4 regions of the Exiguobacterium sp. s127 genome follow, and region 3 is predicted to be linked to each of the others. Evidence: riboswitches for the same ligand, from Rfam matches in the RefSeq annotation. Region 3 holds a riboswitch; each other region holds the start of a gene.
The links. A riboswitch is a leader RNA that binds a small molecule or an ion and turns the genes downstream of it on or off. The one in region 3 is predicted to bind thiamine pyrophosphate.
Positions count from the first base shown of each region.

Region 1: linked by a shared signal. The riboswitch ahead of KNP98_RS13860 (ECF transporter S component) and the one ahead of tenA (thiaminase II) in region 3 are both predicted to bind thiamine pyrophosphate.
Region 2: linked by a shared signal. The riboswitch ahead of KNP98_RS08755 (3-oxoacyl-ACP reductase) and the one ahead of tenA (thiaminase II) in region 3 are both predicted to bind thiamine pyrophosphate.
Region 4: linked by a shared signal. The riboswitch ahead of thiT (energy-coupled thiamine transporter ThiT) and the one ahead of tenA (thiaminase II) in region 3 are both predicted to bind thiamine pyrophosphate.

Region 1 is NZ_JACSMO010000012.1:60,667-66,837, forward strand. It holds gene KNP98_RS13850 (DEAD/DEAH box helicase) at 1-1,683, shown strand, start outside; gene KNP98_RS13855 (50S ribosomal protein L25/general stress protein Ctc) at 2,023-2,661, shown strand; TPP riboswitch at 2,751-2,849, shown strand; gene KNP98_RS13860 (ECF transporter S component) at 2,949-3,527, shown strand; gene KNP98_RS13865 (ABC transporter ATP-binding protein) at 3,524-5,089, shown strand; gene KNP98_RS13870 (energy-coupling factor transporter transmembrane component T family protein) at 5,055-5,780, shown strand; gene KNP98_RS13875 (NAD(P)/FAD-dependent oxidoreductase) at 5,858-6,171, shown strand, end outside.
Region 2 is NZ_JACSMO010000005.1:160,727-166,897, forward strand. It holds gene adhE (bifunctional acetaldehyde-CoA/alcohol dehydrogenase) at 1-2,308, shown strand, start outside; TPP riboswitch at 2,457-2,557, shown strand; gene KNP98_RS08755 (3-oxoacyl-ACP reductase) at 2,677-3,447, shown strand; gene KNP98_RS08760 (LLM class flavin-dependent oxidoreductase) at 3,485-4,822, shown strand; gene KNP98_RS08765 (hypothetical protein) at 4,972-6,171, shown strand, end outside.
Region 3 is NZ_JACSMO010000002.1:258,645-264,815, reverse strand. It holds gene KNP98_RS04395 (BrxA/BrxB family bacilliredoxin) at 694-1,119, opposite strand; gene KNP98_RS04390 (class I SAM-dependent methyltransferase) at 1,152-2,336, opposite strand; gene KNP98_RS04385 (sporulation protein) at 2,435-3,208, shown strand; gene tenA (thiaminase II) at 3,359-4,060, opposite strand; TPP riboswitch at 4,135-4,240, opposite strand; gene KNP98_RS04375 (DUF1002 domain-containing protein) at 4,428-5,309, shown strand; gene KNP98_RS04370 (ABC-F family ATP-binding cassette domain-containing protein) at 5,591-6,171, shown strand, end outside.
Region 4 is NZ_JACSMO010000003.1:81,177-87,347, reverse strand. It holds gene KNP98_RS05380 (DAK2 domain-containing protein) at 1-441, opposite strand, end outside; gene KNP98_RS05375 (Asp23/Gls24 family envelope stress response protein) at 467-829, opposite strand; gene rpmB (50S ribosomal protein L28) at 1,114-1,302, shown strand; gene KNP98_RS05365 (amino acid permease) at 1,442-2,854, shown strand; gene KNP98_RS05360 (thiamine diphosphokinase) at 3,072-3,671, opposite strand; gene thiT (energy-coupled thiamine transporter ThiT) at 3,674-4,234, opposite strand; TPP riboswitch at 4,299-4,405, opposite strand; gene rpe (ribulose-phosphate 3-epimerase) at 4,426-5,082, opposite strand; gene rsgA (ribosome small subunit-dependent GTPase A) at 5,084-5,989, opposite strand; gene pknB (Stk1 family PASTA domain-containing Ser/Thr kinase) at 6,026-6,171, opposite strand, start outside.

The DNA.
Region 1 (6,171 bases), on a different contig from region 3:
CGACTCGATTGGTTGACGTTCAAGTTTTCGATGGACGGGATTTCAGAACAAGAACTGTCGGCGGTCCTCGCGTCACTCGTGACGCAAAAGACGTACCACCGTTTACGCTCGGGACAATTGTTGTCGCTTGAAGACCGTGCCTTCAAGCAAATCAAGCGGTTGTTGCTTGAAGCGGACGCGACGGAACAGACGTTGCTTGAAGCGGAATTGACCGTTCCTGCCGTGCCGAACTTGTCCCTGTTGACCCCGGCTGCCTTCTTGACGGTCCATAGTCAATTGAAGGAACGATTGCTCGAGATGAAAGCCGGAAAAACAGAGCGACTGGCGTTACCGGAACCGCTCGCGACACAACTTTTGCCGTATCAGCAAGACGGCGTCCGCTTCTTCAAGAGTCTTGCGGCACACGACTGTCATGGCATCTTAGCGGACGAGATGGGACTCGGCAAAACGATTCAAGCCATCGGTTATATCGAAACGCTCCCGAGTGCACGTGTCTTGATCGTCGCCCCGGCGTCACTCCTCTACAATTGGGCAGCAGAGCTGCACCGCTTTGCCCCGACACGCACCGTCCGTGTGCTCAGCGGGAGTCGTGCGTCGCGCTTACGACAGCTCGAAGACTTGCCGGACGACGTCATTCTCATCATCTCCTACCCGTCGCTCCGGCTCGACATCAAAAATCATCAAACGATCCATTACGATTGTATCTTTTTTGATGAAGCACAACATCTGAAGAATCCACGGTCGCAGACGACGGTCAGCTTAAAACAACTGTGGGCGACGCGGCGGTTTGCCTTGACGGGGACGCCGCTCGAAAACAAGACGCTTGATCTCTGGTCAATCTTTGACGTCGTCTTCCCGGCACTCTTGCCGGACCGGCAACGGTTTCTCGACTGGTCAGCACGGGACGTTCAACAATTCGTCGAACCGTTTTTGCTGCGCCGGACGAAAAAAGATGTTTTGCAACAGTTGCCGGCGAAACAAGTCGTCCATCAGTACACGGAACTGACGGCGGCACAGAAAAAACTCTATGCCGCCCACTTGGCAAAGTTACAGCTCGAGACGTTACAGCATCTCGATCAGTCAAAACCGGAAGAACGGATGAAGTTACTCGCCGGATTGACCCGGCTCCGGCAAATCTGTTGCGATCCCCGGTTGTTCGTCGAAAACTACCGTGGTCGGTCGGCGAAACGGGACCGGTTGCTCGCCTTGATTCAAGAAAAACGGGCAGCAGGCAAACGGATCTTAATTTTTTCACAGTTTACAAAAATGCTCGATTTGATTCGGGACGACCTGCATGAGTTGCACCTCCCTCATTTCGAACTGCGCGGGGATACACCGATTGCGGAGCGTCTCGAACGCTGCGACCGTTTTAATGCAGGCGAAGTCGATCTGTTTTTGATTTCACTGAAGGCGGGCGGCACCGGACTGAACCTGGCGACGGCGGATACTGTCATCTTATATGACAGTTGGTGGAATCCGGCTGTCGAACAGCAAGCGGCTGACCGGGCACACCGGATGGGACAAACACAGACGGTCGAAGTCATTAAATTAATCACGAAAGGCACGATCGAAGAAAAAATCATCGAGCTGCAGGAACGGAAAGCGACACTCGTGACGGATATACTTGAACAACCGGCGTCACTTGCGTTATCGGTCGATGAGATGGTTCAATTGCTTGAATAAGAGGAAAGGCACCGATTTCTTTACATGATGTAAATCGTTGCTGCTCTAGGGAGAACAGGTTTCTGGCTATCGTTTTTTCTCCGGTTGATGTTTAGCTTTTAATGTTACAGGGGTATAACTATCATAGCACCGCATCAGCGAGTTGCTTTTACAACCACATGTTTCTCAATATCAGCGTAATGACCTGGGAGAGAAATGCTAACCACTCACTTCGATCTTCATTTTTATGAAATCAATTTGAAATAGCATTCGATGCACTGTCTTGATCCGGAACGATTCGTTCCACTCCTTTCTTCATTACCTTTTGAGGGCTATACCAAATTCAAGGGGGAAATGAACATGTCAGTAACATTAAAAGTAGAAGAACGCGAAGTACGCCCACGCTCACTTAGAAAGCAATTACGTCATGAAGGAAAAGCTCTTGGTGTCGTGTATGGTTACAAAGTGGAAAGTACACCGATTGCCTTTGACGAAAAAGCATTGATCAAAGTCGTTCGTGAACATGGTGAGAATGCACTTGTTGCACTTCAAATCGGTGGTAAAAAAGTCAACACACTGATCAACAAACTCGATATGGATATCTTCACACCAACAATCAAGCACGTTGAATTCATCGCTGTTAAAATGGATGAAGAAACAGAAGTCGAAACAGATATCGTCCTCGTCGGCGAAGCGGCTGGTGCAAAACTTGGTGGATATCTTTCACAAACACTCTTTAAAGTAACAGTTGCAGCTACACCAGATAAATTACCGGAACGCGTCGAAGTCGATGTGACAAATCTTAACCTCGGTGATTCTCTATCGGTTTCGGATTTACCGGAAGAAAAAGAATACCGTATCGTTACGGAAGGTGACATTCAAGTCGTTGCCGTCGTCGAATCGACACTTGAAGCGGATCTCGAAGAAGCAGATGCTGAAGAATCAGCTGAAGCGACAGAAGAAGTTTCTATTGAAGAACAAACGGAAGAAAAAGAATAATTTTTCTTACCCTCCCCTCGCGGAGGGTTTTTATCTGTATTGACAACTGTCGGTAGAGTCGGTACAGTAAATAGCGTACACACTATATGCACATCCACTAGGGGAGCCCATTGGCTGAGACGATTCACTTCGGACCCTTTGAACCTGATCTAGTTCATACTAGCGTAGGAAAGTGGAGCGGTAATTCGTTCAATTTTTCTGCATGTTTGCAGATTCAGCGACCGCTCTCTTTCATAGAGGGCGGTCTTTTTGTTTGTCTGGTGGTTGTGCCAAAGGGAGATAGGAACATGAACAGTTGGAAAATGAAAGAAATCATCGTCATGATGATGTTGTCGGTTGCTTGCGGGGTACTCTACTTAGGGTGGTCGACATTGTGGTTACCGATTTCCGCGATCTTCGGACCGGTCGGATCGAACTGGATGTTCGGGATTTGGGTCATCGCGAGTCCGCTTGTCGCCTACATCATTCAAAAGCCCGGGGCAGCACTGATTGCAGAAGTCGTCGCCGCGGCTGTCGAATTATTCACGGGGAGTCACTTCGGATTATCGGCCTTATTGATTGGTTTCGCTCAAGGAATCGGTGCCGAAATCGCTTTTGCCCTCTTCGGATACCGGAAGTTCAACACAATGACGTTAGTTCTATCCGGAATGTTCGCCGCAATCGGCAGTATGGTCTATAGTCTTGTCGTCAATGGTTTCGCCTACTATACGACGACGACACTTCTGTTGACGTTTTCCCTTCAACTCGTCAGCGGTGCATTGCTCGGTGGATTACTTGCGAAAGTCATCGTCGATGCGCTCGTCAAGACAGGGACGTTGAACGGTTATGCGATCGGGCGTAAGCGGCAGAAACCGGATGCGGCATGATTCATTGTAACGACTTGTCTGTCCGCTATCCGGGGCAACATGACAACGTCCTGCACCACGTGACGGTGACGCTACACGAAGGGGAAACGACGTTGCTCGTCGGACCGAGCGGCAGTGGGAAAACGACGTTTTTACATGTTCTCGCCGGCTTATTACCTGACGCGATTGAAGCCGATGTCAGCGGCCACTGCAAAACGAACGGGACGGTCGGAATCCTTTTTCAAAATCCGGACGACCAGTTCTGCATGCAGACCGTCGGAGCGGAAGTTGCCTTTAGTCTTGAAAATCGCTCAGTCGACGGCAGTCAGATGGATGACCGGATTGACGCCGCACTGGCACGTGTCGGCCTTGATGTGCCGCTGACGACACCGATTATGCAACTGTCAGGAGGGATGAAACAACGACTCGCCCTCGCCTGCGTCCTAGCGCTTAAGCCGGATATTCTATTGCTTGACGAACCGACGGCGCAACTCGATCCGGCAGGACATCGGGTTTTGATGCAGCTGATTGAGGAACTCCATCACGACCGGACGTTGACGCTCGTTCTGATTGAACATCAGCTTGACCGCTGTGTGACGTTCAGTGACCGGGTGCTCGTCTTCGATCACGGCGGAACGATTTTACGCGATGGTCCGCCGCTTGATGTCTTCGGTCAGCATCGCGATGAACTTGAACGACGCGGCATTGCGACGCCGCTCCTCTACCCGTATCAACTGGAAACCGTGCCACCCGCTTCTTCCCAGGCGGGGCGGTTACGAAAAGTGAATAACAACCGTCCTCCGGTTCGGTACGACAATACGTTCGCGCTGACGCGCACCGCGTTAGGACGCCGTAAGCAAGTGATTGTCGACGACCTGTCGCTTGCAACACACGCCGGAGAATGGATCATGGTCGTCGGATCGAACGGTGCCGGGAAAAGCACGTTGCTCGAAACACTGGCGAAATTGATTCCGGCGCAAGGCGGTACGGTCCGCTTGTTCGAAAAAGAACTGCGGACATGGAAAAGTCGGAGCTATTACCGACACGTCGGATTCGTCTTTCAACAGCCAGAGCTCCAATTTCTCAAGCAGACGGTCGAAGGCGAGCTCGTCATCAGCATGGATGCACCGACGCCGGAGCGGATTGAAACGGCGTTGCAATCCTACCGGTTAACCCATGTCGCCCGTCAGTCGCCCCTCGCTCTGAGCATGGGTCAAAAGCGACGGCTCAGCGTCGCAACGATGTTGTTAGAACCAAAAGACGTCCTGTTGCTCGATGAACCGACGTTCGGTCAAGATGCCGAGACGACAAGTCAACTCATCGAGATGTTCGAGCAGGCGCGATTAAACGGGACGACGCTGATCATGGTGACGCATGACATGGAGCTGGTCCACCAGTATGCCGACCGGGTCCTCGTCCTTGGTGACGGGCGACTTCAGTTCGACGGCACACCGGACACTTTGTTTAAAGACGAGACGTTACTCGAGCATAACCAACTCTCTCGTCCGTTATCGTATTTGTATCAGCAACTCGAGGAGGTGAAACGTCGTGCAGGAAAACGACTCCCCGCTCGCACGTATTAATCCGGCACTCAAGCTCGGTGCCCTCCTGTACGTGATGGTGCTCTTGATTGCGGCACCGACGTTACGCGAAACGATAGCCTTACTTTTACTCGCTGCGGTCGGATTGGGCTGCTCCGGTTGGTCACTGTTGACGCTCGCCAAACGGGTCTCCCCCTACCTCGTCTTGTTCTTGCTGACATTTTGGATGATGGCAGCCTTCGGAAAAGGCAGTACGGAAGTTTGGTCATTCGGTTGGTTTCGCGTCACGGAAGAAAGTATCGGTCATGCCTGGTTGATTGCACTGCGGATGCTCGCCTTCGTCTTCCTCAGTTTGACGTTCATCGCGACGACCGACCAAACCCGGTTCGTCATGAGCCTGATTCATCAGTGCCGCCTTCCGGACCGTCTCGCATACGGCTTTTTAGCAGGGATTCGTTTTATTCCGATCTTTCAGCAGGAAATAAGAACAATCCGTCAAGCACGGCGTGTCCGCCAACAGCACTCGATTTGGCCATGGCAGACGTTTTTCGCCATCAGTTTACCGCTTTTTACGAACAGTATCATCCGTTCGGAACAAATCGCGATTGCGATGGAAGCGCGTCGGTTTCAAGCCGAGCGGACGTATTATGTCCGTCCTGTCGTGACGCGTCACGACCAAGTGTTTTTTTGTCTCGTTTGTCTCGTGGCGAGCTTGCTTCGGATTGTCCTATGACATTCATTAGATTAACGCGGACGGATTCAGGGAATCATAGTTTCGGAAGCAGTTAATTTAAAGAAGTAGGTGAAGGTTTGAAACGAATCGTATTAGTCGGGGCAGGTCATGCCCATTTAGAATGTATCAAGGAAGGAACGCATCCGGATGTTGAATGGATCGTCATCAACCCGTCCCGTTATCAGTATTATTCAGGAATGTTCTCCGGTCTTGCGGACGGCACGTATCGACTCGAGGAGACCCGGGTCGATGTCAAAGCACTCTGTGCGCGTCACGGAAAGACATTGATGGAGGACCGTGTCACGCGAATCGATCCGCAAACGAAACAAGTTTTCTGTCAATCGGGTCAAATCATTCCCTATGATGTTGTATCGTGTAACATCGGTTCGAA
Region 2 (6,171 bases), on a different contig from region 3:
CGTCTTAGAAGAAGATGTTCAAAACGGACTAACATATATCGCAGAACCGGTCGGTGTCGTCTGTGGCGTCACACCTGTGACGAATCCGACATCAACGACGATGTTCAAAGCGTTGATCGCGATTAAAACACGAAACCCGATCATCTTCGCCTTCCACCCGTCAGCGCAAAACTGCTCACTCGAAGCAGCGAAAACGTTACGTGACGCGGCTGTCAAAGCGGGCGCACCGCGTGACTGTATCCAGTGGGTCGAACAACCGTCACTCGAAGCAACAAAAGTCTTGATGAACCACACGGATATCGCGATGGTCCTTGCGACCGGCGGAGCCGGCATGGTCAAATCAGCCTATTCAACAGGTAAGCCGGCACTCGGTGTCGGACCAGGGAACGTCCCATGTTACATCGAAAAAACAGCAAAAATCAAACGTGCCGTCAGTGACCTTGTCCTCTCCAAAACGTTTGATAACGGAATGATTTGTGCATCGGAGCAAGCAGTCATCATCGATCAGGAAATCTACGCGGAAGTTCGGGCGGAGATGGAAGCACTCGGTTGCTACTTCTGTACAGCAGATGAGAAAAAACGTCTCGAAGCGCTCGTCATCAAAACCGATACATGTGCCGTCAATGCTGACATCGTCGGGAAACCGGCAACATGGATCGCAGCAAAAGCCGGCATCGACGTCCCGAGCAATACCGTCATGCTCGTCGCAGAACTTGAAAAAGTCGGCTCAGAAGAACCACTCTCACACGAAAAACTAAGCCCTGTCCTTGGTGCGTATAGCGTCCAGTCAACGGAAGATGCGTTCCATGTCGCCGAACGGATGCTTGAAATCGGTGGCCTCGGTCATACGGCAGTCATCCACACGACGAATGACGACTTGATGACGACATTCGGAATGCGGATGAAAGCCTGCCGGATTCTCGTCAACAGCCCGTCAGCACACGGTGGGATTGGTGATCTGTATAACGAATTGACACCATCACTGACACTCGGTTGCGGCTCTTACGGGAAAAACTCCGTCTCTGAAAACGTAACGGCGAAACATCTACTCAATGTCAAGAAGGTGGCGAGACGACGCGTGAACATGCAGTGGTTCAAAGTACCGGAAAAGATTTTCTTTGAAAAAAATTCAGTCCAATACTTGAAATCGATTCAAGATGTCTCACGTGCGTTGATCGTCACCGATCAAGCGATGGTCGAGTTCGGCTACGCGGATAAAGTCATCCGCAACTTACCGGCAGGCGTCAGCTACCGGATCTTCGACCAAGTCGAACCGGATCCATCGGTTGCAACGGTTCAGACAGGAGCGCAAGCGATGCGCGACTTCAAACCGGACTTGATCATCGCCCTCGGTGGCGGATCAGCGATGGATGCAGCGAAAGGCATGTGGCTCTTCTACGAGCAACCGAACGAAACGTTCTCGAACTTACGTCAAAAGTTCCTCGATATCCGGAAACGGGCCTATAAATTCCCGGCGCTCGGTAACAAAGCGAAGTTCGTCGCCATTCCGACGACGTCTGGAACAGGATCTGAAGTCACACCGTTTACCGTCATCACGGACAAAGAGAAAAACGTCAAGTATCCGATTGCTGACTATGCATTAACACCAGACGTCGCAATCATCGATCCGGAATTCGTCATGACGGTCCCGGCATCAATCACGGCTGACACCGGAATGGACGTCTTGACACATGCGACAGAAGCCTTCGTCTCCGTCCTCGCGAACGACTATACGGACGGACTGGCGCTAAAAGCGATCAAGATGATCTTCGACTACTTGCCACGCGCTTATGCGAATGGTGACGATGCCGAAGCACGCGAAAAAGTTCACAATGCGTCAACGATGGCCGGAATGGCGTTTGCCAATGCCTTCCTCGGGATTAACCATTCGATCGCACACAAAATCGGTGGGGAGTTCCACACGCCACACGGTCGGACGAATGCAATTCTGATGCCACACGTCATCCGCTACAATGCAGCGAAACCGACGAAACTTGCTTCGTTCCCGAAATATGAATCATTCATCGCTGATGAACGGTACGCAGAAATCGCCCGTTATCTCGGACTACCGGCAGCGACGACGGAACAAGGTGTCGAATCATTAATCCAAGCGATCACAGAACTCGGACAACAGTTGAACATCAAAATGTCGTTCAAAGCCCAAGGCATCAAAAAAGCCGACTTTGAAGCAAAACTCGATAAGATGGCCGTCGATGCATTCGAGGATCAATGTACGACAGCGAATCCGAAAATGCCGCTCGTGACGGAACTTCGGAACATCATGGAACTTGCCTACGAAGGCGTATAACAGAGAAATAAATCATGGCAATCAAAAGAGCCTTGCTTCCGGTCGACGGAGGCAAGGCTTTCGTTCGTAATCAAAAGAGACACCGACAAAACTGTCCTGTCATTATTGACAGATATTTCTAAGACCGCTAAAGTGAAAGTAACTTGAATAGAATCACTAGGGGTGTTACTAAACTGAGATGAGTAGATACTCAAACCCTTTGAACCTGAACTAGTTCGTACTAGCGTAGGGAAGTGTAGACTCTAATAAACAAGCGAAGACCAGTCTGTCGGTTTTTTGCTATGTGATTATTTAGACGTGCGCAACTTTCCTTTTGGAGAGTTGCGCTTTTTTTGTTTACGACTTCGCTATTTAAGTTGCAAAAGACGATGAAGGAGTGGAAGACAGTGAACAGAACGGTAGTAGTGACGGGAAGCAGTCGGGGACTTGGCGCGACGATTGCAAGAGTATTGGTGAACAATGGGTTTAAAGTTGTGATTAATTATTATAAGAGCAAGGATGCGGCAGAGGAACTCGTAAATGAGCTCGGTGCAGAACATGCCATTGCCCTGTATGCGGATGTCACGAAGCGAGAAGACGTCGAGACATTGATGCAGTCAGCGACAGCTCATTACGGACAAATCGATGTCGTAATCAATAATGCATTAGTCGATTTTAAGTTCGATCCGCGCGCTCAAAAATCATTCATCGATTTGGAATGGGAAGATTATCAAAAACAGTTGGATGGCACGTTGAAAGCAGCGTTCCACGTCGTGCAAAGTGTTCTGCCGCAATTCATTGAACGAAATAACGGCACCATCATCAGCATCGGCACGAATCTGTATCAAAACCCGGTAGTTCCCTATCACGAATATACGACGGCAAAAGCAGGGTTGATCGGCTTTACGCGTAATCTTGCATCAGAGCTAGGACAGTACGGCATAAACGTGAATGTCGTCTCCGGCGGCTTGTTAAAAGTGACGGATGCCAGTGCTGTGACGACCGCTGAAGTATTCGAATTGATTGCCCAATCAACTCCGTTAAAAAGAGTGACGACGCCGGAAGAGGTTGCGCAATTGGTCGCCTTTTTAGCGTCAGAAGCAGCCTCTGGCATTACCGGTCAAAATCTAACCGTAGATGGCGGATTGACGATGAACTGATGTCAGCGCTCAGGAGAAAGGAGTCAGGGACCTAAAGATGACGAAAACGAAGCAGTTAAACATCGGTGTTTTATTGTACGGCTGTGGCCATCATCAAGCGGCATGGTTAATGCCGGATTCTGCGATTGAAGAAATCGGGGAGAGCGGTTATTATCAGCGATTGGCTCAACTAGCGGAAGCGGGCTGCCTGGATGCTGTATTTTTTGCTGACAATCAATCTTTTCCTGCTGCAAACGCAACTGAACTACCGGCCTTTTGGCTCGATCCTGTAATCAATTTAACCGCTATTTCTCAAGTAACCCGCCATATCGGGTTAGTTTCAACGATATCGAGTACGTTTTCAAATCCGTATACAGCGGCGAGACAACTGTTAAGCCTTGATCACGTGACGAACGGGCGTGTCGGCTGGAACCTGGTGACGTCGATGACGGACTGGGAAGCGTTAAACCATAGTATGGATAGGCTCCCTGCAAGGTACGAACGGTATCAAAAGGCGGATGAATTTGCGTCTGTAATGGAAAAATTATTTTTATCCTGGGATCGAGCTGATTTCCTTTCGAGCCGGACGGACAACCGGTTAATTGATCCTGAAAAGATTCAACCATTCCATCATAGCGGGACCTACTTCAACGTAAAAGGTCCTTCGTCTACACCGCGTAGTCCTCAAGGGAAGCCGGTGGCAATGCAGGCGGGTGCATCTGCCCAAGGGATTGCACTTGCATCAAAGCACGCGGATGCCGTCTATTCGGTGTCGTGGAATGTAAAGCAAGCGAAAGCATTCCGGGAAAGTCTACAGACACAAATCAAAGAAAGTGAGTCACCGGAGCGGCAGATTAAAATCTTTCCAGGATTGGTTACATACGTCGGTCGAACCCGGGAAGAGGCGCTGGCGAAGAAAGCCGAACTGGATGAGAAATTACCGGTCGCGAATGCCTTGAAGCAACTGAGTTTCTTTTTGCAACAGGACTGTTCTGATTGGGATCTTGACAAAGCGGTGCCGTCCTTACCGCCTGTCGATGCGTTTTCAGGACCGGTCGGACGCTATAAAACGATTCTTGAAATCATCGATGATACAAAGCCTACATTAAGAGAACTGTTAGGTTATCTGGCAGCTGGTGGGGGACACCTGACACTGATAGGTACACCGGAAGAAATCGTCGATCAGATGGAGCTGTGGTTTGAAATGGGTATCGCAGACGGATTTAATCTGATGCCGCCGTCACTCCCGTCAAGCTTAGAGGATTTTGTAGACCTGATCGTTCCTGAACTGCAAAAAAGAGGATTGTTTAGAAAAGCCTATCAAGGGACTACGCTTCGGGAACATTTTGGTTTAGCTCAGGTGGGGCAGTCGGACGTGAAAAAAATCGTAAACTAAGCGTTCCTGCCAATCGGAGTTTGGCGTCTGGGAAGTAACCCGTTCGTCATGAACGGGCTACTTTTTGTATTTAATGCAGAAGATTCGTTTTCAAATCACCCGGAACAGGAATAACTATACAAACAATCTAATCAAGGGGAGGCGCTTTTATGGAGCGGAGGCAACAGCGAAAGGAACGCTCGCATATGTTACGCAATATCTTGTTTGGTATAGGACTCGCTTGTATTGGTTTTCTCGTCCTGTTCGGTGTCATGACCGTTCTCGTCCAACAAATCGAGAAATCTGCCGATTACCAGGCGTTCGTCGAACTGATGCAGGACGCGGACGTCTCGTGGACGACACTGGAATTGACCCTCGTGTTCCTCCTGTTTTTCATCAGCGGAATGGCTGTCACGTTGCCGGAAGCCGTCAAAGAGGGATTGACGAATCAACTGATTGGCGCAAATGATACGGGGAACATCTTATCGGTTTTCGGAATCGATCTCAATCAAGTCTTGGAACCCCTGTCCTTCCGCGCCGAATATGGGAGTCCCTTCTTATCGATTTTCGGAATCGGTCTATTCCTAATCTTATTCTTAGTTTTACGGATCGGCGCAACGCGTGTGACCTGGACGATTCGAACAGTCAGCTTTTTAGCGGCGAGTTTCGTCTTGTTTGCATTTACGTTCAACACAGCACTCGGGATTGATGTGCTGACAATTGATCAAGCGACCGTCTGGAACGGAATCTTCATTTTACTCTTTTTGACAGGTCTATTTTATCTCGCGTTTTATCCACGACAACTGTCCGGTATGTCAGCCGCCTCCCGTGCTGCGATCATTATCCTGATGGTCGCAAGTAGTGCACAACTGTTCTTTACGGTGACGGATGAAGCGAAATATGAGGGGGACGCCTCGACCCGGACGTGGTTGACTGTTTCGAGTTTAAACGCAGGCAGTGACGGCTGGTATGATTTGATGCACGGCAGTCAAGTGACCTACAAGGCAAATGTCCTTGGTGCAAGATTAAATGTCCCGGTGACGTTTTTGAACGGGGAAACCGACGTGACGCGGTTGAAACGATCGATGGAGGACGTCGTCAACCGAATCGACGCCGAGCGCGTCACGAATCAATTGTTGACTGTCATCGGGGGCGAACGTCCCGATTTATCGAATACGCGTTTGACGCTTGACGCAGTCGATTACGGAACGGCACGAAATGTCGTCCTTGCGGTGGACGCTCGGTCGGCCGGGCAAACGGCGGCCGCTGATCAAGTCGAACAGGATAAGCCGTTCCCGTTTTGGCTGTTCCTGGTTGTCCCGTTCGTCGTCTATCTCCTTGTCAGCATCCGGGCCTTTAAGAAAATATAC
Region 3 (6,171 bases):
GATTTATTACTTTTAGGATATACGAATATTTATTCATTGTAAAGTATAATTATCTCGTAATAATGCATAAATCGATTCTTTTTATACAAAACATGAGTAAATAACCACTTTTGAATCCGCTTACATTTTTTATTGCTATCCTCGGATTTTAATCATGGGTACTTTCTAACTCGAAAAAGGGGATGCTATTGATTCGATTCGTCTTTCTTTTTTCATTGCTCTTTCAATAAGTCGGCCTCTGCTTCAGGGGGACTGCTAAAAAAACATCTCTTTCGCGCACACTCACTTTCACGACAAATTAAAACCGTGTTTCAATTAAGAAACACGGCTCTAGACTGTAGTCAAAGTGCCATTGGGCGATAAAAGCGTTTTTTTCGTTGCTTTCCTCGGGCGAGGCGCAAGCCGTTGCTCCTTGGTCCTAATGGACAACGAGCAGGGTCTTGCCTGCCTCTGAAAGTGCGTTAAAAACGCACTTTTTCCCGTAGGAGTCAACGAAACGTGACGCTCTTTAGGAAATACCGTGAAGGAAATCCAGACATGCAGACGGTTTAGAGCGCAATCTGTCTTGAATCGCTTTAGAACCGCGAAAAGCGAATGGATCGCACCTAGATGTCGCATGTTCACTCTTCATAAGCGTTTGTATACATGCTGGAGCCGTGTTTCAATTAAGAAACACGGCTCCAGTTGATTCACTTATGCGTAAATTTCAATCAATGACTCTAATTTTTCAACAACTTCTTCTGCAGTAAACGATTCGATGTCGAAACGTTCAACCATCGAAAGAATGTTGCCATCTTGCATCAAAGCGAATGATGGTGATGAAGGTGGATACCCTTCAAAGTACTCGCGTGCCCGGTCCGTTGCTTCACGGTCTTGTCCCGCAAACACCGTTACGAAATGATCTGGCTTCACGCCTTCCATTCGATTGACGTAAGCAGCTGCCGGGCGAGCAATCCCACCTGCACATCCACATACTGAGTTGACAAGGACAAGTGTCAATCCTTCACGCTTCATCGCGTCATCGACGCTTTCAGCTGTCGTTAATTCTTCAAAACCAGCAGCTGCCGCTTCTTTACGTGCTGTCTGGACGACGTCTTCAAAATACATTTGGAAATCCATCGGTCTAATTCCTCCCTTATTCGTTCTCTTCCTTATTGTACGAGTTTAGATGAAATCTGTCCAAGTCTGCCGCTTAATTCTTGCGCCAAATATGGTTTCGCATGTAGTAGATCACGGAAGGCGACGTAACGGTCAATTTTTTCTTCCGACGGCTGACGGTCATTTTTATACGCACGAATCAAGACATTTTTTGGTGTATGCTCTAAATCAATGAATTCAAGCAATTGTGTCTCGTAACCGACGAGCGTCAAGATTTCGGCACGGATCGAATCCGTCGCAAGCGAAGCGAACTTCTCTTGAATCAGCCCGTGTTGCAACATGACGTCGAGTGGTGAACAGTCGAGTTGACGATTGAGTTCTTTTTGACAACACGGGACACTTAAGATGACAGACGCATTCCAATCAACGGCGCGGGCAAGTGCAACATCCGTTGCGACGTCACAGGCATGAAGCGTCACCATTAAGTCAACCTCTGTATCTTCGTTATAATCATGGACGTCCCCGACACGAAACTCGAGATTCGTATAGTCGAGATCGCGCGCAATCGCTGTACATTCTTCGATGACTTCTTTTTTGAGATCAAGTCCGGTCACTTTCAAGTCGAAGCCTTTGACGACACTTAAATAATGATACAAGGCAAACGTCAAGTACGATTTTCCACAACCGAAATCAAGAATCCGTAACGTTCGGTCTGTCGGTAACGCGGAAATACTATCTTCGACGAACTCCAGGAACCGATTGATTTGTTTAAATTTATCGTACTTTTGCCGTTTGACTTGTCCGTCTTCCGTCATGACACCGAGTCGGACTAAAAACGGAACGACGACACCATCTTCAAGGAGATGACTTTTTTTACGGTTATGCGACAGTTCTGCTTGCAGGGGTGACTGTTGCGTTGTTTTTAACGATACTTTCATTTTTTTGGATAACTGGAACTGAACTTCTTCCGTCTCGAAACGGAATAAAAATTGACGGAATTCCTCCATCAATCCGTCGAGTCGTTCTAAAAATTCATCAACCGACAAATTTTCGTGTTTAATTATCCGTTCATATTGAAACTCTAACTGGATTGCATACGTATCTTTCAATAGAATCGGTTTTAGTTTGATTCTTCGAAGATCATTCGACTTTTGGCGCGGACCACTAATCGTTGCATGCACGAGAGCAGCAGCCTCGAGCTTTTGAGTGAGTAATTCTTTTACTTGGTGTAATTCCACTGTAGTCCCGTCCTTTTCTGATTGTTCTTTCGAAACTGTAGCAAATTCCACCCTATTCGACAAGTAAGGTAGCTTCATCATTAAAGGAGGAACGAACGATGTTCAAAAAACTTTTATCACAAATCGGAATCGGTGCCGCCACAGTCGATACACGACTCGACAGCGAACGCTGTGAGCCAGGCGGACAGATTCACGGAACCGTCCATATTAAAGGCGGCAATGTCGACCAAGAAATCGATCGGATTTATTTAGCGTTTAATACACAATATAAAGAAGAAGTCAGGGACAGCACGACATTTACGACGTTCACACTCGATCGTTTTTCGCTAAACGAAGCCGCCTTTACGATTGAAGCAGGTGTCGAACGCGAAATTCCGTTTACGCTTCAAGTACCATTCAATACGCCGCTCTCGGTCAGTCAATCGAAGTCATGGATTGAAACGGGTCTCGATATCGCCCAGGCGGTCGATCCGTCAGACCGGGACGCCATCATCGTCCAAGCCAATGACCTCCAATCCGTTATCTTAGAAGCGATGGAAGAACTTGGCTTCCGACTCAAGAAAGCGGACACGGAAAAACTTCCCGGGCGTTACCGGAAGGATTTACCGATCGCCCAGGAACTCGAGTATTCGGCACGCAATACGTACTTCGCCCATAAACTCGATGAAGTCGAACTCATCATGCTCCAAGACCGTACCGGCATCGACATCGTCTTGCAAATCGACCGTCGTGCCCACGACTTAGGTTCGCTCTTCAGTGAGATGGCGGGTGCGGATGAGACGATGACGAAGCTATCCTTATCGAACCACGATTTGATGGACCGAAACGCCGTCAAACAACAATTAAACGATTTGATTGAACGGTACAGCTGATTTCCTTACCAGAATTTTCATCATGCCTGTAATCCACCAACAAAAAAACCTGAGCGATTGCCATGACTTTCTTTACGAAAGCTGAAAATTGCTCAGGTTTTGTGCAGTCTGCCGTCTGATCGCGCTGATCAACAGCGGCTAAAGCTGTACTTATCGTTTCGTTACTTTTGGTTGACGCGTAACTTGTGTAAAGAGACGTTCAAACGTTTCTTCCGTCCAGCCCATTTCCCAAAACATCAATTCGTAATAACAGCTTCTGACGAAATGGTGTTTCATCCGTTCCCGTTCTGCTTCAGTCGCTTGCGCCGCCAAAGCATCCAGCCGGTCGACCTGTTCAAAGACGACCCGTTCGAACCATTCCGAGCTGTATGTTGCAATCCACTGTTGATAAATCGGTGACGCCGGTGACTTCGTCAACAGTTGTTGTCCGACTTCATAATAAAGCCAGTAACACGGTAAAATCGCTGCAATCGTTTCCCCGAGTGTCCCCTCGCTCGCATGATGCATATGTGAGACATAGGCATACGCAGTCGGTGCCGGTTCGAACGCTGCTAAATCCGCTTCCGTAATAGCGAGCGGTTCAAAAAACGATTGATGGAGTGATAGCTCAGCCGCATAGGTCGATGTCGCATGTTCCGCGAGTTCCGCGATCGTCGCAAAATCCGTTGCCTTTGAGGCGGCCCGGGCTTGAATTTTTGCGAAATGTTTTAAGTAATACGCATCCTGCATGACATAATGTCGAAATTTTTCGAGCGGTAACGTCCCGTCACCAATGCCTGTGACGAATGGATGGGAAAAACTGCTGTCCCAATATGTTTTTGCGGCTTGCCGAATTTCTTGACTGAATTTCAACCTAATTCCCCCTTTTGTTGAATCAAAAAACGCCACACCCTACGAACAGGGCATGACGTGAAGAGACAACAAGAGAGATATTCACGCCACTTCCCTCCGTAAGTCCAAACTTAATCAGGTTCAAAGGGTCCAAACGTCTTCGTCGTCTCAGTCGGCCTACCGACTCCCCTAGTGGTCATTATTTAATTCCTCTTCACTATATCATTTTTTCAGTCACATGATCAGGATTTTAAATGAAATGTAGTATAGGATTAGGGACACGAGGTGGGCGGTTCATTCCGCCTCAAGACCGATTCCGTTCTGGAAGACGTCACTTACAATGAAATTAGCACCTGATACTACCTACTATACTCGGAGGATTTATACTATGAATAAAGCAACAAAAATCATGACCACGACGCTTTTAGCGACAAGTTTACTTCTACCGACTGCTGCTTCAGCAGAGCAAGTCGTCGATAAAACAATCATCACGCTTGGTGAATCGCTCGGGGCAAAGGATAAAGCCTGGGTACTCGCCCGATTGAATGCGCCGGAAGGCATTACGCCCGTCATCGCCACGGCAGCGGATGAAGAAAAATATTTAGGGAAAAACGTTCCCCAATCGCAACTCGGCGGCAATATGTACTCTTCCGCAAAAATCGAACTCGCTGAAAAAGGCGACGGTTTATCTGTCGCGACCGAAAACATTACCTGGGTAACAAAAGACATGTACTTGAACGCGCTCGTCACTGCAGGCGTAACGGACGCCGACATCACAATCACTTCCCCTTATAAAGTCACCGGGACCTCTGCTTTGACGGGGATCATGAAAGCATACGATCAAACGTCGGCTGAGACCGGCATTAAATTGACGGATGAACGAAAAGATTTAGCCCAACAAGAGTTATCGGTCACTTCCGATGTCGGAAAAACGGTCGGGACGGACAAAGTCGCCGAACTGATGAATGAAATCAAAGCAGAGATCGCCAAACAAAAGCCGGAAACCAAAGTCGATATCGAGAATGTCATCATCCAAGTCATTCAAAATAACAACATCCAGTTGTCGGACGCCCAAATGGAGCGGTTGACGTCATTGTTCAGTCAAATGGAGAAAGCTGACTTGAACTGGGGACAAATCGAGACCGGATTAAAGGGTGCCGGGCAAGATATCCACGCGTTCGCGACCTCCGAAGAAACGAAAGGATTTTTTGCAAAACTGTTTGACGGCTTAAGTAAGTTCTTCAACTCGATTTCCGGACTGTTCAAGTAACTGAAAACGATTTCATTTTCAGTTCAAAACATGGTAAACTAACTTTATCGAAACGAAAAGGTGGTGTAAAAGATGGGTTTTGCTGCGTGTAAGCAATGGTTGATGGAACAACTTTATCTGTTGCGCGCGATTTTTCATGAAATGGCGTTCTAAAGGACGAGTCTGCCCTTTTCTTAGGAACATCCATCTGAAAAATAAAGCAAAGCGCACCTTTTACGGTAAACGGAGAGCGCTATTTGCGTTCTCCGTTTTTTGATGCGCATGAAAGGAAGTTACTGATCATGATTTGCGACATCCAACACCTGACAAAACAATTTGGGGGAGCATCCGTCTTAACCGATGTCTCGCTCTATCTTAAACAAGCTGACCGCATCGGATTGATCGGTCGAAACGGAACCGGAAAAACCACGTTACTGCGTTTAATCGCGCAACTCGAAACAGCGGACAGCGGAACCCTTTATCTCAAAAAAGGACTTTCCATCGGTTATTTGGCTCAAATTCCACAGTTCGCAGAAGAATTGACGGGCCTTGATGTTCTCTGGACCGCATTTGCCCAAATCGTCGCCTTACGGACGACGATGCATCAGCTTGAACAACAAATGGCAAGTGCTGACCACCTGGACGATGTGCTAAATGAGTATACGCGTGTGACCGAACAATTCGAACAACAGGACGGTTACCTGCTCGACTCGAAAATCCAGCGCATGATTAACGGACTCCACCTCGATGCCTTGCTGACACGTCCCTTTTCTCAATTAAGTGGTGGCGAACAAACGAAAATCTGCCTCGGCCGGATGCTGCTGGTGGAACCAGACTTGTTGATTCTCGACGAACCGACGAATCACCTCGATCTCGCAGCAAT
Region 4 (6,171 bases), on a different contig from region 3:
TTGTGCGATCGCAGCGACTGCTGTTTCACGAGCAACTGTTAAAATCGTCCCTTCGACTGGCTTCATGACGGCCTTGTATGCTGTATCAACACCTTTTTGCAAGGCATTTGCGAATTCCTTCGTATCGATTGTTTGTTTTCCTTCAATCGATTTCGAGAAACCACGGAATAATTGACTTAAGATAACACCAGAGTTCCCACGTGCCCCCATTAAAAGACCTCGTGCGAATATTGATGCGACGTCTGCGACAGAATCAGATGTTGCGTTTGTTGCTTCTTTCGATCCAGATGTCATCGTCAAGTTCATGTTCGTTCCTGTATCGCCATCCGGCACAGGGAACACGTTCAGTGAATCGACGAAATCTGCATTTTGATAGAGATTTGCCGCGCCATTTTGAATCATCTTGACTAATTGGGCTCCTGTTAAACGATCTACACTCACTAAAGTTTCCTCCTCTATTTCCGTCTTAGACATTCGTCAAACGGACTCCTTGGACAAAAATATTTACAGATGTCACTTCTAACCCTAACGCTTGGTTCAACGTATATTTAACACGGCTTTGAACATTGTTCGCGACTTCAGAAATTTTCGTACCGTAACTCACAATGATATGCATATCGATGTGAACTTGTTCTGAAGATTGTCGAACGATGACGCCACGTGCAAAATTCTCACGTTTCAATAATTCAGCTAGCCCATCTTTGATTTGTGATTGTGATGCCATACCAACGACACCAAAACATTCCATTGCTGCTCCGCCCGCCAGTTGCGCGACGACATCATTATCTACATCAATCTTTCCATAGGTCGTTTTCATCTCGATCGCCACCTGAGTAGCCCCCTTTAACTAATTGTGTTCTTCTCGTAATTCTACTATAAGGACCTACTATTGAAAAGTCGCCGTACTGACTATACAATGAATAAGTGAAAAATAGTAGCGGTCAAATGAACTTTTACCATCATCCTCATCCATTATTTTAAATTTTGAGGTTCTCTGTCAAGTTTTTTTCTTGTCAGCTACTTTTTTTATGTTGCAACCGTCCTGACACCATGCTAAGATAGCAAAGTGTCTATTAGGACGAACGCAAAACAACATAAAAGGAGGCGGAACGCATGGCACGTAAATGCTACGTTACTGGAAAATCGCCGAAGTCGGGAAACAACCGTTCACACGCATTGAACAAAACGAAACGCACTTGGGGAGTCAACGTACAAAAAGTACGTATCCTCGTTGACGGTAAACCTAAAAAGGTTTGGGTTTCAGCTCGAGCTCTTAAATCAGGTAAAGTCGAACGCGTATAAGGCGCAAAAACCGGACGGGAATCTTCCCTTCCGGTTTTTTTGTCGTCTTTTTTATTTTTCTCCTAAAGTAATTGTCGCAGCATTTGAAAACGCTTACAATAAGTTGGCAGTTACTTTATTGCTCAAGGGGGAATTCATCATGCAGTTAAAAAGAGCCATGACAAGCCGACATCTATTCATGATTTCGCTTGGTGGTATTATCGGGACGGGGTTATTTCTCGGTTCAGGGTTGACGATTTCGCAAGCAGGACCACTCGGGGCGGTCCTCAGTTACATCGTCGGCGGAACAATCATGTACTTAACGATGCTCTGTCTAGGAGAGATGGCTGTCCACATGCCTGTGTCCGGTTCATTCCAAACGTATACGACACGTTTTATCGGTCCAGGCATCGGTTTTGCCGTCGGTTGGATTTATTGGCTCGGCTGGGCCGTAACCGTCGCTCTTGAAATCACAGCTGCCGGTAGTCTGATGGATCGCTGGTTTCCACAGGTTCCCGTCGTCATCTGGTGCGCCTTATTTACCGTCATCTTATTCGGATTGAACGCGATCTCTGCGAAAGCATTCGGAGAAGCAGAATTTTGGTTTTCAAGTCTTAAAGTACTCGCCATCCTGTTCTTCATCGGACTCGGGGGAGCCGCATGGTTCGGATGGATTGATATGGCGGCTGAACGACCAGCTACGTTGTTCGCGAACTTCACGGCGAACGGCTGGTTTCCGAACGGGGCTCTCGGCGTCTTGACGACGATGATTGCCGTCAACTTCGCTTTCCAAGGAACAGAATTGATTGGTGTCGCTGCCGGGGAATCGAGTGATCCAGAAAAATCGATTCCGAAAGCGATTCGTAATACGGTTTGGCGGACGTTTATTTTCTTCGTCCTCTCGATTACAATTATCGGGGCTTTAATTCCGTATGAATCGGCGAGCGGCATCAGCAGTCCCTTCATCATGGTATTTGACGCAATCGGTATCCCATATGCTGCAGATTTGATGAACATCGTCGTTTTGACGGCACTCTTATCCGTCGGAAACTCTGGACTGTATGCTGCGACACGCATGCTCTGGTCGATGTCGCAAGAAGGCATGATTTCAAAGAAACTCGCCATCGTCAATCAGCGGGGTGTGCCGATGCGCGCCTTAACGTTCACGATGCTGTTCGCGATGTTATCCTTATTGACGGCATTCTTCGCAGAAGATACCGTCTTCATCTGGCTATTATCCATCGCCGGTCTCGGAGCACAAGTCGGTTGGATCTCGATTTCCGCTTCGCAAATCGCTTTCCGACGCCAATTCATCAAGGCAGGACACACGCTTGACGAACTGAAGTTCAAAACACCGTTCTTCCCAGTCTTACCCATCCTCTCATTCTCACTCAATCTGCTCGTCTTAATCAGTTTAGGTTTTCAAGCCGATCAACGCGTCGCCTTATATCTCGGCGTCCCTTTCTTCCTACTGACATGGGTAAGTTACCATCTTTTCGTCAAAGGAAAACATATCGCTGCAAAAAGCGAACAACAAGCAGCCAGTTCGACACTTCAAAACGAACAACGATGACTTGTTATCTGGCCCTGGATACACCGGGTGCCGGAATCCGTTGAACTTAAACAGTCGACTGACTAATAAATCAAAACGCCGATGCTTCCGTTTTACATACGGAGTCATCGGCGTTTGCCATACCTATCTTTTTGTTCATGACGTCATGACGTGTACTTGAAGAACGCATGTCCCGGTCGCATCAGCGAGATATGATGGAATCGCGTCTATCGCGTTTTTATTTTTCATGCGTGCGCAGGACGAGGACTTCCCCTTCGACGACCGTCACTTGCGCAACACCAACCCACTCATTGCTGACCGTCAGCGAACCACCGACCGGAACAGGATGCTCCGTCAAGGGGTATTTGACGCCGCGTAACGTCAAGTTCGACGGGACAAGGGGAATGAATGACAGGTAATGATACCCTTCAGACGCGAGTTCGTACTGACCGGTTTTCCAGTACCGGACATCCTCACGTTTCGTCACGAGTCGTGCCATCGGAAATTGTTTTAACAAATAGACGTTCTGTAGCGTCATGTCGAGCCGACCACCCGTCGCACCAAAGATGAGTAGTTCAGCACCTGCAGCCTGTTCGGTAGCGTAACGTAACGCTAGTTCTAAGTCCGTTTCATCTTTTTCTGCCGGATGAAGCAATCCACCATCCGGAACGTATCCGAGCGAATCAAAGTCACCGATTGCCACATCAAAATCAAGTCCTTGCTCCACTAATGTCGCAATCCCGCCGTCAACACCGATAATCATCGTCTTGTCTTTCACGAATGGTGCGAGCGTCGGGACGTCTTCTACCGGTCCTGCCGCAACGATTAAAACTCTCATCTTTAAATACCGCGAGCGGAGTAACGTAAAAGACGTGGTGCTGTCGTAAGCAAAATACCTGCAACGACCCCACATAAAACGTACGACGGAGCCATATACGTCGCGTTATAAATGAACGAGTAAGGAACGACCGGTCCTTTGGCATACTCTGCAAAAAAGACGATTCCACTGATGACATGACAGATGTAACGTAGACCGGCACCTAACAAGGTCGCAAACAAAACAATCGTCATGAGACGCTTTTTTTGACCTTCTGTTGCTGCTTTTTTGACTTGGCCTGCAAACACTCCACTCAAACCGACGACACCATATGCAAGCGTATAGTCAAGCAGCGGTTGGACGACCGTCAAGACTTGCGGAGCGAACATCAATTGAATCGTTCCGACGAGCGCACCCGTGATGACACCACCAACGACGCCGTGACGAAAGGCCATGACGAAAATCGGTAACATCGCTAAGCTGATGGATCCGCCTTGTGGCATTTTGAACGGAATCAATAAATCAAATACAACACCGAGACTCGCGAAAATCGCAATCTCCATTAACATTTGTAATCGTTTCATACTGTGTTCCTCCTAAAAATAAAATAATGATGACAACAAAAAGGCAGTACGACGGACGCCGTACTGCCTGCGTGCGCCACATCCCTACGTCCGTCTGAACGGAACAGGTTCGAAGGGTTAAAGTCTACTCACTTCTCTCAGCCGCTTGACGCGACACCCCTTGCGGTCAAAATTTAATTGTCTTGGCTCTATTATACGTGAGCCGCGTTTCGAATACTAGTGATGGCTTCCGCATAGTCTGGTGCATTGTAGATTGCAGAACCTGCGACAAGGACGTTTGCCCCATTGTCGATACACAGTTTTGCCGTTTCCGCGTTGACACCACCATCGATTTCAATTTCGAACGTCAAACCGCGCTCTGCTTTGATCATCGCCAATTGCTTCAGCTTCGTCATGACGCTCGGCAAGAAAGCTTGTCCGCCAAATCCTGGATTGACCGTCATCAACAAGACCATGTCGACTTCTTCTAGGACATGTTCAATCGTCGACAGTGACGTGTGTGGATTCAGCACGACGCCGGCCTTTGCTCCAGCCCCTTTAATTTGTTGCAAGACACGATGGACATGATTCGTCGCTTCGACATGGAAGGTGACGATATCCGCTCCTGCCGCTACAAACGCTTCGACGAAGTTTTCTGGTCGATCGATCATTAAATGAACGTCAAGGACCATGTCCGTCTTTTGACGAAGACTACTGAGGACGGGTAGACCAAATGAAATGTTCGGGACGAACTGGCCGTCCATGACGTCGAAATGGATGTAATCTGCTCCTGCCGCCTCGACAGCTTTAACGTCTCGTTCTAGGTTGGCGAAATCTGCTGATAAAATAGATGGTGCGATTTTAATCATTTCAATACCTCCGCGCTCGATTCTTGATTTCCTCTACAAACATACCATAATTCGTATAGCGTGAGGACATGATTTCTTCTCCCTCAACTGATTTTTTGACAGCACAGCCTGGTTCGTTTAAATGCAGGCAACCACGGTATTTGCACGTATCTTGCCGTGCGACGAATTCTGGAAAACACCAACGTAATTCTTCGATTTCCATCTCGTGTGGAAAATCGAGGTTCGAAAACCCTGGCGTATCAGCAATCAAGCCCTCTGCAAGCGGAATTAACGTCACATGACGCGTCGTATGTCGTCCGCGTCCGAGCGATTTCGAGATGTGGCTCGTCTCGAGATCGAGCGTCGCATCGAGCGCATTCAACAATGAACTTTTTCCGACTCCCGACTGTCCCGCGAGCACACTTGTTTTTTCCTTGAGTAGCGGGCGGACTTCCTCTACCCCTTCTAGCGTCTCACTCGACGTCTCAATCACCTGATAACCGATTTGTCGGTAACCGGCAATCGCCGTCCGGACTTCTGCTTCCGCTGTTCCTTGCAACAAATCCATCTTCGTCAAGATAATGATAGGTTGAATCTCTTTTGCTTCGATTAAGACTAAAAATCGATCGAGCAAATGGGCTGAAAAGTCCGGTTCTGCTGCTGAGACGACAAGCAACGCTTGATCGATGTTTGCGACCGGTGGACGAACCAGGAAATTTTGCCGTTCCTTCACTTCTAAAATGTATCCAGTTTCGCTTTCGATATGCAATACGACCTCATCTCCTACAACAGGACTGATACCACGTTTTCGGAAGTTTCCCCGAGCGCGCGATCGCACCTCGCCCTGCGTCGTCATGACATCATAAAACCCACCTTGTAGACGAATGATCGTCCCGTCCCGATTTTCTTCGATACGATTTTCTGCCATCCCATGCCCTCCTTCAATTTGCGGTTCGTAGCACACTCATTGTTCTGCTTTCGCTTGTTTATAGGTAATCGTTTTCGAGCGATACACTACATCATCTTTATAAATTGTGATTTTTCCTTCTTCGCCCGGATCAATCGTCACCGGAACATCAAATGTTTCATCACTGTCAATCGACTCTTCAA